4 regions of the Salinithrix halophila genome follow, and region 1 is predicted to be linked to each of the others. Evidence: riboswitches for the same ligand, from Rfam matches in the RefSeq annotation. Region 1 holds a riboswitch; each other region holds the start of a gene.
What was found. Region 1 has a riboswitch for thiamine pyrophosphate ahead of thiD (bifunctional hydroxymethylpyrimidine kinase/phosphomethylpyrimidine kinase). Riboswitches for the same ligand answer to the same signal wherever they lie in the genome.

Region 1 (4,528 bases):
ATCACTTCCATCGGGTTTTTATACGAGTAAGGAATAGCAATGAGAGCCCCTAGGTGAAAGACGACATCAACTCCTTTGACTGCGTGGGATACGGCGGCAGGATCTCGGAGATCCCCGGTAATAATAGTGATTTCTCTCTGTTTTTCCTTGGGAAGCGTATCAATAAATCCGCGGGTATTCATCGAGTTATATCGGATGAATACCCGAACCTCGGCTCCCTCGTCCAGGAGTTTTTCAGTTAAATGGCTGCCGATAAAGCCGCTGCCCCCAGTTACCAGAACCGTCCGTCCTTTTAATGGCAATGGTTTTCACCCCTATATCAATGATGTACTCATACTATATCCCCTTTACAAAAAATTGCTTTAGATGGATACCCTGTATGTGTGAAAATGGTTATCTGTAGTAGATTTTAAACTATAAACGAGTTTGCAACCCAGACTTCTTCCCATAAAAAAATAACCTGTCTCTAAAGACAGGCTGTTATCAATCATCGGAGCTGTGACGAAAGGCGAACCAGCCGGTCCACCCTGGAGCGGAGAGAGGCGGCGGTTTGTTGGGGGTTCGGTGCGGAAAGGATCCCGGAAACGACTGCAATTCCATCGCTGATCAGGGGTTCAGCTTCAGAAAGATTGTTTTCGTTGATACCACCTATGAGGACAATGGGGAGAGAGGCGGCATGTCGGATGCTTCGGACGGTCTCCGGGGCGACCCGTTCAGCATCGGGTTTGGAGGCTGTGGGAAAAACGGAGCCGACGCCAAGGTAGGCAGCGCCTTCGGCTTCCGCTCGTTGGGCCTCTTCGACGGTTTTGGCGGACACGCCGATGGGCATGTCTGGTCCCGTTATGCGGCGAGCCTCTGGAAGGGGAAGGTCCGACTGGCCGATATGGAGCATATCGGCTCCGCTCAAACGAGCGATATCTGCTCGGTCGTTGACCACGAAGGGGATACCGTATCGATTGCACAGGGCTTTCATTGCCCGTGCTTCCTCCAGGAAACGACGGGAACCGGCGGTTTTGGCACGCAGTTGGACACAGGTGACCCCACCGCGGAGGGCGGCTTCTGTGCGCTCGAGGAGATTCTCCTTTTCATCAGTAACAAGGTAGAGGGAGAGACTGTTGCGAACCATCCGGCTCCAATCAGTCACAGCGGGTTCCTCCCTCAGAAAGCGTGTGCCAGGTGTAAAAGTGGTGAATCGGGCTATGACCTCCCCCGATAGGAAAGGCATGTTGAATCGCTTCGGAAACATACCGTTTCGCATGGTCAACGGCATCCTCCACAGCATGTCCCTGAGCGATCAATGCGGTGATCGCGGAAGAGAGACTGCATCCGGTGCCGTGGGTATGACGGGTTTCAATCCTTTTCCCAGGATAAGTGCGACCAGTGGACAGGACATCAAGGGGTTCACCTGACAGGTGTCCCCCCTTGACCAGCACTTCCGTTCCAAACCGATCAGCCAATATGCGGGCCGCCTCTTCCATTTCCTCGATGCTAGTGATAGAAGTCCCTAAGAGGACTTCCGCTTCCGGGATATTGGGGGTGATCAGTGTGCCAAGGGGAAGAAGTTGGGTAACGAGGGCATCAACTGCCTCCCCGGCGAGAAGGCGATCCCCGGATTTGGCAACCATCACCGGGTCGATGACGATGGGTTGCGGTCGAAAACGGGCGAGGTTGTCAGCGATCCGCTCGATAGCGTCCGCATTGCCGACCATTCCGATCTTGACTCCGTCTACCCGGATATCGCCAAATACGGCCTGTATTTGCGCTTCAATGATTTCCGGATCCAATTCTCGGACATCCGTGACCTGTTGCGTGTTTTGTGCGGTGACGGCGGTGATGACGCTCATGCCGTAGGTTCCCAGGGCGGAGAAGACTTTTAGGTCGGCCTGAATGCCAGCACCGCCCCCACTGTCACTGCCTGCGATGGTCAGGAGGTGTTTCATCATTTTCGCTCCTTCATGTGAAAGCCCGCTTCCCTGATCGGTGACGGCAGGAGCGCCTTCCTTTGCTAACAAAGACGGTCGCACCATAATGGAGCGACCGTCTTTTCAAGGGGCAGCTCCACTTTCCTACGCTGGTCTCAACCAGATCAGGTTCAAAGGGTCCGGGTTGCCCCGTCTCAATCTTTCGATTCCCCCAGTGGACTTTCAAGGATTCAATTTTTCAACAACGTATCATACTTTTCCGGATGCGTCAAAAGGGATATCATCTAACCGTCTGCTAACGTTAAGCTTACCAGTTCAGGTTTTTCTCATATCCCAGTTGGACAAGGAGCTCTCCTGCGATTTGTTTAAAAACAGCTTTATGTTGAGCCGTAAATTCTGCTCGCCAACCTCCGATTTTACCCTTTCGGAAAGTCTCGGAAGTTTCCGATTGGATATTCCCGATCATCTTTTGTGCCAATTCTTCCGCTGATAATCTCAACCCTTCTAAATCGCTGCTCAAAAATCGAATAATCTTCATGACAGTTAGCTTCTGGGAAGAGGGTTGAATGAGATCTTCAAATTTGATATGACAAACATCCGGTGCATTCAACCAGTTATATTGCTGGTATGTGTACTGGAAGATATTTGGCCATCGATGGGGTGAAGAGGGAGGCGTCCCTTTGATGATCGTCATCAATCGTTCCTCATGGGTTTTCTGTTGGATCAAATAGGGGTAGAGCGGATGGTGTTGTTTCGGCCCAAAGATCGGGCTTTTTTTCATGGTGAAATGAGCGAGTGATACAGCGACGTCTCGGGGATCTCTGCTGATGAAAATGACTTTGAACCCCAGTTCTTTAAGTACCTGTGAGTAGGAAGGCTTGTATGGGAAATGGCCCATGCCCACTTGGCCGGGGAGGATCTTGTTCAACCCTTCCAAGTTGCTAGGATAGTGCCACGGGGTGTGATGCTGCATCATCCCCGGAATGCCTAGAATAATTTGCAGCATCAGATGGGTTCCGCTCTTCGGGACGGAGTTGATGAATACCTTGGGCAGCGGTTTCAAGAGTTTACCGGGGGTCTGTTTTATAGCGTGGAACAGTTCGGTGGTCCGGTACAGCTTATTCTTGAAGGGTTCATTGGCAGTAAGATGCACCTGATGTCCGACAGAACCATCGGATCTCATAAAGGTGGCGAGAACATTGTCAGAACTCTTCTGTAATTCCGATGCCATATTTTCTAAGAAAAACATCGGCATGAAGCTAGTTGTTCCGTAGACCATGGAGAAAGGGGTGTTGGCGACACGGACGCCTTGAAGCAGGGCCTCCTTTTCATTGGCGGAAGGCATGTTGACAAATGCAATCCTCGGGTCCGAGAGATGTTGGAGGACGGAAGTCGCTTGTGAAGAGGGGGAAAGGTCCATGATCAGCAGTTTGTAGTTGCTATAAAATTGTTCCAACAAGGTTTCCAGTTGGTTGACGGTCTTTTCTGATCCATCCCTGACAGGGAAAATCACCGTTGTTTCGAAGGGAATGCCCCTTCGCTGTCTCGCCTGGTGTTTTGCCAGTTGAAATCCGTAACGCCACCGACGATGTTGGGCTTTTGAGCCACGCAAGGTTTCGGATACACTGCCTGGTGAATTCGCGCGATAATCCATCAGTTCAATGGGGATGTATTCGATGTCGCAGTGTTCGGTTAATCGAAGCCAGTAGTCATAATCCTCCACAGGCTCCATCCGGTATTCACCGGCAGCGAGAGCGACACTTTTTTTGTACATGAAGGAGACACCGACGAAACAGACATTAAGCAGATGTTTTTTGTCTTTCCGTTGCCACCGGCGAAAATCAACCAGGTTGATGTCCCGGATGACCTTTCCTTCTCCGTCGATATGCCGGAAACTGCTGTATACCAGGCCCAACTCCTCCGGACCTCGATGCAGCGTATTTCGTAACGTCTTCAGGAAATCGGGATAATACACGTTGTCGCTGGATACCCAGGTGAGATATTGAATGTGGGGCAGAGCCATCATGGTTTTGAACCCGGTATTAAGGGCTTTTGCGACACCTTGGTTTTTTTGGTGATAGAGGAGAGTTACCCTTGGATCGTCCTTGGTTTCCTCTTTGACGGTTTGTACGGTTTGGGCATCGGCCCCGTCGATCACGATTACAAATGCGAAGTTCCGGTAAGTCTGGCGAAGAACCGAGCGAAGGGCGGGACGGAGATAGGCAGGCTTCTGGTTATATACGGGCATCACGATTCCGACGTCACGCACAGGGACACCTTCCTTTCTAATGATCAGGATGCGATTCCGGGATTACGGCAGCATTCCGCCCCGCAATAGTCGGATGGGTCGATAGGGACTGGGCGGGAAACCGTTGGGCAAGGGGCCTCTCGTTCGACTTTTATTCAGTTTTGTTTCAATACCTTCAACAGGCTTTTTATCCGGTAAAGCTCACCGGGGACCGGTTCCATTTCCGCGGAAGTTTTGAGGAGAATCGTTTTCTCCACCTCGGAGTAACGGACGGAAAGGAACTCCTCGCCGATATACCACCGTGCATACAGGACCAGTTTCAGGAGGTAATCCCATACAACCAGCGGGGGCCAAGCGG
Region 2 (4,528 bases), on a different contig from region 1:
CCCATCCGCCATAGGTTTTGCCGACAAAGTCCCGAGGAGAGCGGATGTTTTTCTCCTTGGGTGCCGCAAAGCCGGAAGTGTTGTGCTGCAAAACGGCGGCAATCGAGACAATCGGCACCCCTTCAGCCCTGGCCTGGGTCACATATTCCTGGGAACTGATCCCGAATTCCGCCTTGCCCGCTCCCACCAGTTGATTGGCAGACGTTTCCGGAGGAGAGGCGATCTCTACATCCAGTCCCTCATCAGAGAACCAACCCTTCTCTTTGGCCACGTAGAGGCCGGTATGATTGGTGTTAGGAACCCAATCCAGGAGCAGCTTCACCTTCTTGTCTCCAGATTCATCCGCTCCTCCCCCACCTCCACAGGCAGTCAGGAGAAGGGCCAGACCTGCCGTCAGCAAGGCAGTCCGAGCTCCATGTTTCCATCGGTTCATCTTCTATCCACTCCTTCACGATGCTTTTGTTTCGGATGCATAGAGGCCCAGGGGGCCGCCAATCTAGCCGCCAACCGAACAAGGCCGAATAAAACAAGGCTCCAGAAGGTGATCGCCAAGATGGCAACAAATACCTTATCGGCAGCAAAAGAATTTTGCGCCCTTACCAGGAAAACCCCCAACCCTTTGTCTGCCCCCAGCCATTCGGCGATTACGGCGCCCAGGATACCATAGGTGGCGGCAATCTTCATTCCAGAAAAAAAACCGGGTAACGCATGGGGAAAGCGCACTAATCGGAATATGCGCCAATCTGACGCCCCCATCGACCGGAGGAGGCGAACCATCTCCGGATCCGCCGACCGAAGCCCATCAGCCGTACTGATCACGACAGGGAAAAAGGTGACCAAGGCCACGATCAACACCTTGGGAAGCAACCCATAGCCGAACCAGACGATAAACAGCGGAGCTACGGCGATCACCGGCACGGTCTGGGTGGTGATGAGAAGGGGGTAAATCCCCCGGCGCAGCCAAGTGGAGAGTTCGATCGCAGTCGCCAGCAGGAGTGCTATGCCGATGCCCAGAATAAAACCGAGGCCGGCTTCTATCAGCGTGGGTCCCGTATGCCGAACAAGCAGATCACCGCTTTCCATGAAAGTGGCCGCAATCCGACTCGGAGTGGGCAGTAACCACTCCTCCACCGAAAAAAGCCGCACACCTACCTCCCATACCGCCAGCAACAAGAGGACCGTCGCCAGTGGGGGCATCCACTCTCTCCCTTGTCTCATCGGCGATACTTACCCACCTTTTCCTCGATAGAAATGCCGTCGGGTTTATAATCGACCTTGATGATGGAAATTACCCGTCCGCTACCGGCTGTGACAACGGCTTCCTGGGCTTTTTTTACCACAGCCATCAATTCATCGTAATCCCCTTCCATCGTCGTCTCCATCGGTCCGACTTCATATTTGACACCGGACTCCCGGATCACTCGGATCGCTTCGTCCACCAGGTCATAGATTTCCCTATCCCCGGAGGCTCGGGGTAGAACCTGAAGGCTGACGTTGGCATTGGCCATCCGAATTCCTCCCATCCTCATAAAAAAACCAATCCGGATCGGATTGGCGGTTGGTCACATAAAGCGGCCTCTTTGGTGTAGCCGTCGTTTCCTATGTTCCCTACGCTGGCATCATCCAGATCAGGTTCGTCGGGTCGGCGCGATTCAGCGCCCTCTCAACCGGTTTCCCGGTTCCCCATTGTGGAGTTCCGCTTCCAGTTATACCACACCCCAACCAGACTGACAAATTTCACGTTGGGGAAAAAGCTTTTGCCGAAACGCTGGATCGGTTACGATGGAATGAAGTTGAATGGATTGCGGAGGAACGTGAAATGAAACCTCATTCCAAATGGATCACCTATGTTGTACCCGCGGAGTGGAGCAATCGGACAGTGGCCGAGGTTTTGAAAGGGCCACTCCTCCTCTCCAACCGGATGATCAACCGCCTCACCCGCTCCCGGGGCTTCCGATTGAATGGAACCATGCCTTGGCTCAACCGGGTACTACAAGAGGGAGACCGTCTTCAGGTGGCGGTTCGCCCCCGGGAAAAAGCCGACCTGGAGCCGGAACCCGTCCCCTTCGGAACCGTATGGGAAGATGAAGATCTCATCGTTATAGACAAACCGGCCGGAATCAATGTCCATCCGGTGAAGCCCGGAGATACGGGAACCCTGGCTCACGGGCTTCTCCACCGTTGGAAAGAACAGGGGTTTGAAGGAAAGGTACGCCCCGTTCATCGGCTGGACCGATATACCTCTGGACTGCTATTGGTAGCCAAATACGCTTATGCCCACCAGCTGATGGATCGAGAGTTGCGTAACCGCCGCATTAAACGGCATTACGTGGCCATCGTCCAGGGACGGATGGGGAATGGGGAGCATCCCTCGGAAGGAACGATCGACGCACCGATCGGAAGGGATTCCAGCCATTCTCTGCGACGGAAGGTGACTCCATCGGGCGATCATGCAGTCACCCACTACCGCGTACTATCTCGGACCGACAAAGCTACCCTCGTTCACGCAGAACTAGAAACAGGACGAACCCATCAGATCCGTGTCCACTTCGCCCACCTCGGACATCCGCTCTTCGGGGATACCCTCTATGGCGGTCCGGCCAGTGAAATCCGCCGCCAGGCTCTCCACGCCTTCCGTCTTGCTTTCACCCACCCCCTCACGGGAGCCAAAATCAACATCACCGCCCCGCTTCCGGAGGAGATGGACCGGCTCCTCCGACACCTGGAATTGGAGAAGCCGGAGGAAGTTTAAGGTGTGTATAAATGAAAGCGGCTCCTGTGACGGTACAGGAGCCGCTTTCATTTATATTTTTCTTTAGAAAATTAAACCCTCACATCGCTGAATTCCACGGCAACTAAGGAGCCAGTCTTGGCGTGGATGGTCAGCTTTCCCCTTGTATTGAGCCCTTTCACATCCGCGATATAAACAGGCCCGACATCCCATTCATCCTTTTGGATTCGCTCGACTTTACCCCGGTAATGTAATTTGCTGCGGGCGATGCGAATGGCATCCTTTACGTCGAGGGCGGATTGAGTGATTTCACCGGCTACCTTCCGTTCCGGGCTACCCGGCTGTCGTCTTTCTGTTCGGTCAGATCGCGTTTCCTGTCTCGCTATATCCCCGTCGGTTTCCGGACCCGCCGCTTCCTGCGATAACCTTTTGTCCCAATCTCGCTGTATTCCGGCAAAAGAGCCGGTGACAGAAACGGTGCCGATGAAAGCGACAACGGCCAATCCGCAACATTTTTTTAGCATTGATGCCGGTCCTCCACTCTTTTTTGACGATCTATCTTCATTATACCGAACGGAGGACAGACAGCATTATCGGAGGATGGCATTCATGTGAAAAAAATGGACCGATTATCTATCCGATTGTCCCCTTTTTCATCCGTGCAACCGGAGTTCCACCGCCACGGGTTTCGCTTGTTTGTCGAGGGTGATCCATCCCTTCTCCTCACATTTGGCCAGGACCTTGTCCACTTCGTTTTTAGAAAGACCGGCCTCTTCCACCCAGTCCTTTTCCCGAATCCGAGCCGAATAGGCCCCTTTTTCACCGAGGTGGAGGGCTTTCCTGACGAGGTAACCCATCACTTTGATTTCTCCCTTGGTTACCTTCTTACTACTGAGGATACGGGTGAAAAATACTTCCAGGGTTTCAAAATCTTCAGGAGATACTGCCGCCCACTGGGGGCTCCTCCCGTCAATCCGCGTGGTCATCCCGTGTGCCTCCTGTTTTCTGTTGATTAGTTGAACGTTCATGCACTTGGACGGCTTCAGTATACCGGAGTTTTCGAAAATAAAAAAGGGCACCTCTTTTGGGTGTCCTCCATAAAGGTCAACACATTTTCAAAATGGCTTCCCGCCCGGTCATCCCCGGTCGGATACCCCGCTCTTGTGCATAAAGGGTGACACTTTCCAGTGGGGCGTTCAAGAGCTCCTCCAAGGTACGGACGCCGACGGCCCGCCCGGCCAGAATTCCCCGGTCGGCCAGTTTTTCGTTGAGTAGGGCAACATCCAGTGCCCCGCACATGATGTAGCCTTTCTCTGTCGAGACCACCAGCAGATTGGTCTTGGGCAAAGCCACCTCGACCCCTAAAACCTGACGCCCCTCCACATCGAGAGGTTGCAGACGGACCACATGATCCCCTCCCATCCACCAAGTCTTTATAAGTTATGATGGAAAGAAGCGCGTGGTGCGGGTGTTCAAGATAAAAAAGGATAAGTACCAATTGGGAAAGCACAATTTCCTTATAAATTGGCCGTTGGCCTCATGGTGCAGGTCGGGGCATTCCACTGAAAGTTACTACCTCAGTGATAACGGGGAGGGTTAAGGGAGGACTCCCATTCACTCAGCTTGCCATCCTGGGCCATCTTCATCTTCAACATCTCCACCAGATAGACACCGACCATCTGCATCACTTCGTCGTCGTCCATCTCCTTGATCAGCGTCATCATATCTTCTCGAGAATGATCCTCGAGGATACTGAGGACAACGGAGATCGCATTGTCTTCGTCCTCCCCCAGTTGC
Region 3 (4,528 bases), on a different contig from region 1:
TCTCGGCTTTATGGTGGGAGCCCACTGGGAGAAGGTATTCGAATCCTTTCACCGCTATGGGGTTCTGTCTCTCTGGATTCTTGTGCCTGTTCTCGCCTATATGGTCACTCGTTTTTTCTACAACCAGCATCGGCGCTATAACTCCGTCAGGAAATAGGATCTACGGAGGTGCACGGGGTGTCCGACTTCATCCGAATCAAGCGTGTCTATGAGAAAGCGGATGAGCAGGACGGCTTTCGCGTATTGGTGGATCGCCTTTGGCCCCGAGGTCTGAGCAAAGAAGATGCCCAGATCGATTGGTGGGCCAAAGATTTAGCTCCTTCTGACAAATTGCGTAAACGATTCCATAAGGATAGGGACTTCGAAGTTTTTGCCAAGGATTACCGCCAGGAACTAACCGTTGAGAATGCAGTCCGTCTATTTAAAAAAGCAGGGAACCATCGAGTAATCACACTTCTATATGCCAGCAAAGATCAACAGCAAAACAACGCGCGGGTACTCCGCGATTTTTTGGACGAGTGTCAATCGGATCGGGAGTGAAGAGGAATGCCCAGAGTAGAAGTGACGATCGGACCTCAAAAACACGCCTTTGATATGGAAAAAGGGGAAAGCTTGTTGTTTGAAGCCATCTCACGCTCCGTGATGATTCCCTTCAACTGCACATCGGCCCGCTGCGGTATCTGCCGGGTTAAAGTGCTGGAAGGAGCGGAAAATCTGAACGAGGTGGGGGACCGGGAAATCCTCCGCCTAGGTGAGGAAAAGGTTGAACAAGGGTTCCGGCTAGCCTGTCAGACTCATGTGTTTGGGGATGTGAAGTTGGAAGTGCCCCAGCCCCGTCTCTACTAAAGGTATCGGTTAACTGCTTCATTTTTCTGTGTGATCCTCCGAGACCAGCCAAAGGTCGGATCCTTTTTTATGTTGACCGTTAAAGAGGCGGATTGCTAAAATAGAGAAAACTCCATACACACTGAAATTCCACTGGGGGTGCACCGCAAGGGTGCTGAGAGAGGCCGAGCCTCAACCCTTTGAACTTGACCTGGTTCAGACCAGCGTAAGAAAGTGGGGAATGAAACCGTTGGATCGAATGCATCGACAGACGAAAAAACGGACCGGCATCCCCATGGATGCCGGTTTTTTTGTATCCGAACCACAGCTTCACTTTATTAGCCCGTCAAAGATAGGGCTGGAGAAGCTCCTTTGGATGTGCCGCCAGGTGGCTCCCTGGGTGACGCGAATCCATCTCCGCCAAAAAACGCTTACTCAAGCTGAACTCCTTCGATGGGGGAAGGCCTTGATCGAGGAGGGAGGAATTGACCGGGAGCAGCTTACCGTAAACGGATCTCCCTGGGTAGCGGCGGAATTGGGTTGTGGAGCAGTTCATCTACCGGAGGCGGGCCCTTCTCCAGCGGAGGTGAGAAACATCCTAGGTTCCGTGGCTGAGGTGGGTTGTTCGGTCCATTCTCTAGAAGCCGCTCGTCGGAAAGCGGCGAATGGAGCAGATTATCTTTTTTTCGGTCATGTTTTTAAGACGGCATCGAAGCGGGGTTATCCCCCTAGAGGGCTGGAAGAACTGAAGGCGTTATGTGCGGGTGTCTCCCTCCCGGTTATCGCCCTCGGAGGAGTGACGGTGGAACGGATTTCGGAGCTGAAGTCGGTGGGGGCTGCCGGAGTTGCAGTCATATCGGCGATAGCTGATGCGCCTTGTCCAGGGGAAGAGGCGGAAAGGCTGGCGACGATACTCCGGGTGAGCTGGACAGAAAGGAGCGGATGGTAATGAACGACGATGTAGTGGTGATCGGGGGTGGTGTGATCGGTTGCTCCATCGCCTGGCACCTGACCAAAAAGGGGTTCCGTGTCACCGTTCTGGAACAAGACCGGATCGGTGCTCACGCCTCCTCTGCCGCGGCGGGAATGCTGGGGGCCCAGGTAGAAATGGCCTATCCGGGACCCATGGTGGATCTCTGTCTGGCCAGCCGTGCCATGTTTCCTGCAATGAGGGAGCAACTTCTTGCCGAAACTGGATTGGATATCGAGCTGAATCGGGCGGGTCTCCTCCGTTTGGCTGACACGGAGGAGGAGGCATCCCTGTTACAAGAACGCGCCCGTTGGCAACAGCAGTTGGGAGAGAGGGCGGAATGGCTGGAGAAACGGGAACTGAAGGATCTGGAGCCCTCTTTGTCAGAGGAATTATCCGGAGGTCTCTTCCTTCCCGGAGACAGCCAGGTGTCCGCCCTTCGATTAGTTCGGGCATTAGCCCAAGCTGCCCGGTTGGGCGGCGCACAATTGGTAGAGGGAGCAAAGGTAAACAGCATACGGGTTGAAGGGGGGAGGGTAGTTTCTCTGGATACTGCAGCCGGGATCTATCGACCCGATCAGGTGGTGGCCGCGGCGGGCTCCCTTAACGGTTTACTGGTCCGCATGGCGGGGGGCGCTCTTCCCGTTTTTCCTGTCAAAGGAGAATCCTTCGCGTTGCAACCCCGTAAACCATTGTTTACACGAACGCTCTTTGGACCGAACTGTTATCTGGTCCCTAAGGCAGATGGCCAAGTCATCGTCGGTGCGACGGAGAAACGGGACATGGATCCTGGGGTGACGCTGGGAGCGGTTCATTCGCTAGTGAGGGCAGCGGTGAAATTGGTCCCCGAATTGGAAGAAGGAGAGTGGCTTCGGGCTTGGTCCGGTTTTCGCCCGGCCACCCCTGACGGCCTACCGTATCTGGGGGCGATGTCGTCCCCGGGCAACCTCTATGTTGCTGGGGGCCATTTTCGCAACGGGATTCTTCTATCTGCCGTCACCGGTAAGAGCATGGCAGACTTGATTGCGGGGGAATCGGTGCCGATGCTGGAACCTTTCGCGCCGGATCGCCCCGTTTCCAGTGCGTGAATAGGAGAGGAGGAAAATACGTTGCAAATCCAGCTAAATGGACGACCGTATTCGGTTCCTGACCGAGTTCGGACCGTGGGAGAGTTACTTTCTGAACTAGGTGTGCAGGATTCCATCGTTATGGTGGAACAAAACGGTAAGATCCTGGAGCGGGAAGAACATCCAGCATCACCCCTGGAAGAGAACGACCAAGTGGAAATCGTACGATTTGTTGGAGGAGGATAAATATGCTAACGATCGGACCTTACCAGTTTCAATCCCGGCTGTTAATGGGGACGGGGAAGTTTTCCTCCCTGGAAATACAATCCCGGGCTGTTGAAGAGTCAGGTGCGGAAATCCTTACTTTTGCGCTTCGTCGGCTCAATCTGGATAACCCCCGTGAACCGCACTTTCTGGAGCGGCTGGATTTAAAAAGATACCGATTGCTGCCTAACACCGCCGGTGCCAAGACGGCGGAAGAGGCGGTTCGTATCGCCCGACTGGCGAGGGCGTCGGGAATGTGTGACATGATCAAGGTGGAGGTGATTGGAAACAGCCACACGCTGTTGCCGGATCCCATCGCGACTCTTGAGGCGACTCGGCAGCTGGTGGAAGAAGGATTTATCGTCCTCCCCTATATCGGGGACGATCCTATCCTCGCCAAACGGTTGGAAGAAGCGGGAGCCCATGCCGTCATGCCTGGAGCTTCTCCAATCGGCTCAGGGCAGGGAATCCTCAACCCGCTATATCTAACCTTTATTATCCGGGAAGCGAAAATCCCGGTGATTGTAGATGCGGGGATCGGGGCTCCATCCGATGCTGCTCTGGCCATGGAACTGGGAGCCGACGGTGTGTTGCTCAACAGCGCTGTCGCCCACGCCAAAAATCCTGTATCAATGGCCCGAGGGATGAGATTGGCGGTGGAGGCGGGCAGGCTCGCCCATCAGTCTGGCCGTATCCCGAAAAAAGAGGCAGCCTCCGCCAGTAGTCCGATGGAAGGCCTTCCTACGTGACAAAAACACGAAAGAGCGCCAAGAGAAGAAGATCCCTCGGTTTGTTGAACCGGGGATCTTTTTTGTTCACATTTTATAAGGGGTAGCTAATCGGGGACGTGCCGTCTGCCGTGGCGAGTGATTCCGCTCTGCCTGTTTTCGAGTTGCGGGGGTCGTCCGGTAACGAGAGATATTGAGGAGAATTCCCGCCGACACCATGCAGATTAATAACGAGGATCCTCCATAACTGATGAATGGAAGAGGGACACCGGTCACGGGTAGGATGGCAGTCACGACACCCAGGTTGAACAGGGCCTGAATCGAGAACATGGTGATAATACCCAGTCCGAGAAAGAGACCGAAAGAATCTGGAGCACGTACAGCGATGCGGATTCCACGGAAAATCAGGGCGATGAAAAGGAGGATCAGCATCGATCCCCCGATGAAACCCAGTTCTTCGGCTATGATAGCGAAGATGAAATCCGTCTGGGACATCGGGAGATAAGCTAGTTTTTGGATGCTGTTGCCTAATCCTTTTCCCGATAGACCACCGGGGCCGATGGCGAAAAGGGATTGGATCGTCTGAAAGCCTTTATCCGTTGGATCTTTCCAGGGATCTTGCACCACCAGCAACCGGTCGATGCGATAACTGGCGGAGAGCATGACTCCGACTA
Region 4 (4,528 bases), on a different contig from region 1:
GTTTAGAAGGCGATTTTGACCATTCGATTTTTTTTGAAAATTGATCAGATCGAATCCTTTTTTAGTTCCACTGATGCAACCTATGTGCCCAACCCGCCTGCAGTTCCGTTTTTCCTCAGACCGTTCCTGCAAACGTGCCGGACACAAAAAGGCACCGCTCGGGGTGCCCTGTCCTGTTGTGAATCATTTCGTTCGACTACGGGCAGCTGAAAATGTCTGCATGGTCTTATACCAAGAAGAAACCGTTCCGTCCGGAACACCGGCGGTAAGGAGTTTGCGCTGGCCAAGACGGCGACAAGTGCCGTTTTCCATCAGGAGCAGGACATCCGCCGCCTCTGCGATCTTCAGGTCGTTTGTGGCAATCAGCGTAATTCCTTTCGCGTGACGTTCGGCCACTTCTTCACAGAAGAGCTCCCATCCCAACTCGTCCAATCCTTCTGCCGGTTCGTCCAGCAGCCATACCACCGGGTCAGCAACCAGGCTGCGGGCCATGATATAGCGGGCGGACGGCCCATCAGGCAGATCTTTCACTGGATGTTTACGGTATCCAGCCAGCCCCCACTTAGCGATCAACTCGGCGGCCCTTATCCTTGGCCGAGGAAGACGGCAAAACCGGGCAAGGTAGTGAAAAGACTCTTCTACGGTCAGCTCCTGGCGGGAGCGCTTTTTCCTCGGCACATATCCGATCCGACGGCGGAGAGAATCGACAGGAGAAGCCCCGCCCATGGCAGCTACACTGCGGGACCAAACCTGCACCTCATTTTGCCTTGTTTGATACGTGATCCTGCCGTCATCCGGCACCAAGGAAGCAGCAGTCACCCGCAACAAAGTGGTTTTGCCCGCTCCTTCTGGACCGAGAACGGCTGTGATCCCTCTTCGGACCGAGGCCGTAAAGTCGAGTAGCCCCGTCTGAGCCTCCTGGTTGTACGGGCGATGACGGTAATCTGTGACAGAATCTTGATAACGTTTATTGACATGAGACCATTCGATACGCAAAAGGCTCATCCTTTCGTAAACCCATCCACCTGTTTTCAAGCATAACCGAAAAAGCAGACAAAAAGAAGGTTCACCCGAGGGAAAAGTGGGGCTAAATTCCGCAAGGTGACAAAACTGTTTCCTGATACAGGCATCCATATGGAGCGCTTACTCTTATTGACGATCTTCCCCTCCAAATGGTTGCAGATTTCGACAAGAAACCCCTTCTATTCCAATGGAAAATCTGAATTGAACCGCTTTTGAATCTATGGTATGGTTAGGTTGGCAACTGCATACGAAACGGGAGCTTGGAGGAGCCAGGCTGAGAGGGCGGGAGTCTACGCCGACCGTTAAACCTGATCTGGGTAATGCCAGCGTAGGAATGGATGGAAGTTCCGTGTCTTTTTTTCCGCGAGGAATCAAAAGGGCCGTACGCTGTGTACGGTCCTTTTCTGTATAAATAAGGATCGTGACCGTCCTCTCCCCCTTTTGTGTGTGGCCGCACCATTATAAGAGGAGGGCTTTTTTCAATGAATATCAGTCAGGGCGCTTTACCCGGAAGCCGCAAAGTCTACGTGGCGGGCCCCCGGAAGGATATGCAGATCCCTATGCGGGAGGTCGTTTTATCCCCGACCCGCAATGAATCCGGTGAAAAAGAGAACGAACCAGTCCGCCTCTATGACAGCAGCGGCCCCTATACGGACCCGAACATATCGATCGATATCCGAAAGGGCCTGCCTCTTCTCCGGAAGAATTGGATCCTGGAACGGGAAGACGTAGAAGAGTATGAGGGACGGGAAGTCCAAGCTCTTGACAACGGGCGGAAAGATTCTGTCCCCGGACAAGCCATCCCCGAAGGGCTAACCCGTCGACCCCTGCGAGCCAAAAAGGGGCGGAATGTTACCCAGATGCACTATGCGCGGAAGGGGATCATTACCCCGGAAATGGAATTCATCGCCCTCCGGGAAGGAATGTCTGCCGAATTCGTTCGGGAGGAAGTTGCTTCCGGTCGAGCCATCATCCCTTCCAACATTAATCATCCCGAAAGCGAACCCATGATCATTGGGAAAAATTTTCACGTGAAAATCAATGCCAATATCGGAAATTCCGCCGTCTCCTCTTCCATCGACGATGAGGTGGAGAAAATGGTATGGGCGACGCGATGGGGCGCAGACACGATCATGGATCTCTCTACCGGCAAGGATATCCACACCACCCGGGAATGGATCATCCGTAATTCTCCGGTTCCTGTGGGAACTGTTCCTCTCTACCAGGCACTGGAGAAAGCAGGAGGAGAACCCGCTAACCTCACATGGGAACTCTATCGGGATACCTTGATCGAGCAGGCGGAGCAAGGGGTGGATTACTTTACGATCCACGCCGGTGTGCTTCTCCGCTATATCCCCCTGACCGTCAATCGGAAGACAGGCATCGTTTCCCGGGGCGGATCAATCATGGCCGCCTGGTGTCTGGCCCACCACGAAGAAAGCTTTCTCTATACCCATTTTCGGGAGATTTGCGAGATCATGCGTACCTATGATATCTCCTTCTCCCTGGGAGACGGCCTCAGACCCGGCTCGATCGCTGACGCCAACGATGAAGCCCAGTTTGCTGAATTGAAAACCCTCGGTGAATTGACCAAAATTGCCTGGGAGTATGACGTCCAAGTGATGGTGGAAGGACCCGGCCACGTCCCGATGCACCAAATCAAGGAGAACGTGGACATTCAGCAGGACATTTGCCGGGAAGCTCCTTTTTACACATTGGGGCCGCTGACCACCGACATCGCTCCCGGATACGATCACATCACCTCTGCAATCGGGGCAGCTATGATCGGCTGGTTCGGAACAGCGATGCTGTGCTATGTCACCCCCAAAGAACATCTCGGTCTCCCCAACCGTGAAGACGTGAAAGAAGGCGTGATCACTTACAAGATCGCCGCCCATGCCGCCGATCTGGCAAAAGGGCACCCTCGGGCGCAAGTCAGGGACGATGCCCTCTCCGAGGCTCGATTCGAATTCCGCTGGGAGGACCAGTTCAATCTCTCCCTCGACCCGGAACGGGCCCGTTCTTTCCACGATGAGACACTGCCAGCGGAACCGGCGAAAACCGCTCACTTCTGCTCGATGTGCGGTCCCAAGTTCTGTAGCATGCGGATCAGTCATGACCTCCGACGCTATGCTGAGGATAAAGGCCTGAATCCTACAGAAGCCCTGGACGCCGGCATGAAGGAAAAAGCGGAAGAATTCAAAGACTCGGGCGCTAAAATCTATCGCTAAGGATCTACCAATCGGTACACCCCTTTCACCGGCCCTGAGGGCCGGTTTTTTTTGTATCGAATACCCATCGAAATAGAAAACGCCGGGCATTTATATCGCCCGGCTTCTCTCTGTATGTATCTATAAGGTCTTGGTCTTCTTTTATTTTACCATCCGTTTCCGTTGACATAAATCCGCATTCATGTCTATTTACATCCTCGGTTTGGCGTATCCTTAGGATCATCCCGGCAACAACAGAAAAGACGGAGGAGATCGCCGCCATGTTCTCGAAGAATGGAAGGATAGAAATATCGGCGTAGAACGAATGCCTATATCCAGAGGAGGATCAACCATGCCACTCACTACCACACTACAAGTCCGTTTCAACGAATGCGACGGACTGGGTCATGTCAATAACGCCGTTTACTACACCTATATGGAGACCGCCCGGATCGAATTGTTCCAACTCCTCGATCCGGATATGAATCTCAATGACTGGAAGCTGATCGTCGCTTCCACTAGCTGTGAATACAAATCCCAGGCCTCCTTTGCCCAATGGCTCACCATAACCACGGAAATCGAACGTATCGGCAACAGCAGCTTCACCGTCCTACACCGCATCCTTGATCAACAGACGGAGGAACTGATTGGACTTGGACGAGCCGTCCTGGTCCACTACGATTACAGGAAACAGAAGAGCTCCCCTCTGTCCAAAGAAATGGTCAAAACCCTGCAATCCTTGGCACTTCCCCAATGAGGTGTGGGTAGCCCTTCTGTTGATTACAGATTTAAAAGCTTGAAAGAAGCCTAATGATCTTAAAAAACAAAGACCTTTACAAAAACCCGCCGAAGAACGGACGGGTTATTTGTTCTGACGGTTTTAGATACCTGTCCATAGGGGGTACCAGCACATGCCAGGTTTCTTTACTTTCCTGACAGAAAGTAAAGAAACCAAACCGCATGGTTTTGTTCATCCTGTGCCGCACGGACAAAAGCCCGCCGAATGGAAGGATCTCTCGCTCTGTCTCCAACCGAGAGATAGAAATCAACGGTTTCCTGTTCGTCTTTGAATGCGGCCCGAAGACCTTCCCTGAAGTCTCGGGGACAGGGTTCCGGTGTAATCGGCGGCACCGCGCCCCCGGTCAAACGATGGTAAATGCCCATGAAAACCTGATAATGGCGGACCTCATCTTGACGGATCTCCAGGATCTGTTTGCGGGTTTCTGCATCCGGTGCCGCCTTCGCCAAACGAGCATAACACTGAATCGCATTATACTCCCCGCTGATCGCCCGTC

Region 2: linked by a shared signal. The riboswitch ahead of ACFOUO_RS05140 (MTH1187 family thiamine-binding protein) and the one ahead of thiD (bifunctional hydroxymethylpyrimidine kinase/phosphomethylpyrimidine kinase) in region 1 are both predicted to bind thiamine pyrophosphate.
Region 3: linked by a shared signal. The riboswitch ahead of ACFOUO_RS07695 (thiamine phosphate synthase) and the one ahead of thiD (bifunctional hydroxymethylpyrimidine kinase/phosphomethylpyrimidine kinase) in region 1 are both predicted to bind thiamine pyrophosphate.
Region 4: linked by a shared signal. The riboswitch ahead of thiC (phosphomethylpyrimidine synthase ThiC) and the one ahead of thiD (bifunctional hydroxymethylpyrimidine kinase/phosphomethylpyrimidine kinase) in region 1 are both predicted to bind thiamine pyrophosphate.

What each region holds. Positions count from the first base shown of each region.
Region 1 is NZ_JBHSAP010000018.1:236,679-241,206, forward strand. Features, by position in the region: gene ACFOUO_RS14110 (SDR family NAD(P)-dependent oxidoreductase) at 1-302, opposite strand, end outside; gene thiE (thiamine phosphate synthase) at 488-1,144, opposite strand; gene thiD (bifunctional hydroxymethylpyrimidine kinase/phosphomethylpyrimidine kinase) at 1,137-1,940, opposite strand; TPP riboswitch at 2,047-2,145, opposite strand; gene ACFOUO_RS14125 (glycosyltransferase) at 2,230-4,191, opposite strand; gene ACFOUO_RS14130 (glycosyltransferase family 2 protein) at 4,326-4,528, opposite strand, start outside.
Region 2 is NZ_JBHSAP010000007.1:621,700-626,227, forward strand. Features, by position in the region: gene ACFOUO_RS05130 (ABC transporter substrate-binding protein) at 1-433, opposite strand, end outside; gene ACFOUO_RS05135 (ABC transporter permease) at 430-1,218, opposite strand; gene ACFOUO_RS05140 (MTH1187 family thiamine-binding protein) at 1,215-1,508, opposite strand; TPP riboswitch at 1,587-1,696, opposite strand; gene ACFOUO_RS05145 (RluA family pseudouridine synthase) at 1,820-2,752, shown strand; gene ACFOUO_RS05150 (hypothetical protein) at 2,824-3,255, opposite strand; gene ACFOUO_RS05155 (hypothetical protein) at 3,385-3,717, opposite strand; gene ACFOUO_RS05160 (YunC family protein) at 3,836-4,138, opposite strand; gene ACFOUO_RS05165 (DUF6154 family protein) at 4,309-4,528, opposite strand, start outside.
Region 3 is NZ_JBHSAP010000009.1:287,144-291,671, reverse strand. Features, by position in the region: gene ACFOUO_RS07710 (DedA family protein) at 1-157, shown strand, start outside; gene ACFOUO_RS07705 (DUF488 domain-containing protein) at 178-540, shown strand; gene ACFOUO_RS07700 (2Fe-2S iron-sulfur cluster-binding protein) at 547-846, shown strand; TPP riboswitch at 971-1,075, shown strand; gene ACFOUO_RS07695 (thiamine phosphate synthase) at 1,085-1,774, shown strand; gene thiO (glycine oxidase ThiO) at 1,774-2,883, shown strand; gene thiS (sulfur carrier protein ThiS) at 2,905-3,108, shown strand; gene ACFOUO_RS07680 (thiazole synthase) at 3,111-3,875, shown strand; gene ftsW (putative lipid II flippase FtsW) at 3,942-4,528, opposite strand, start outside.
Region 4 is NZ_JBHSAP010000007.1:719,952-724,479, forward strand. Features, by position in the region: gene ACFOUO_RS05625 (ATP-binding cassette domain-containing protein) at 184-996, opposite strand; TPP riboswitch at 1,266-1,375, shown strand; gene thiC (phosphomethylpyrimidine synthase ThiC) at 1,506-3,254, shown strand; gene ACFOUO_RS05635 (acyl-CoA thioesterase) at 3,586-3,990, shown strand; gene ACFOUO_RS05640 (ferritin family protein) at 4,158-4,528, opposite strand, start outside.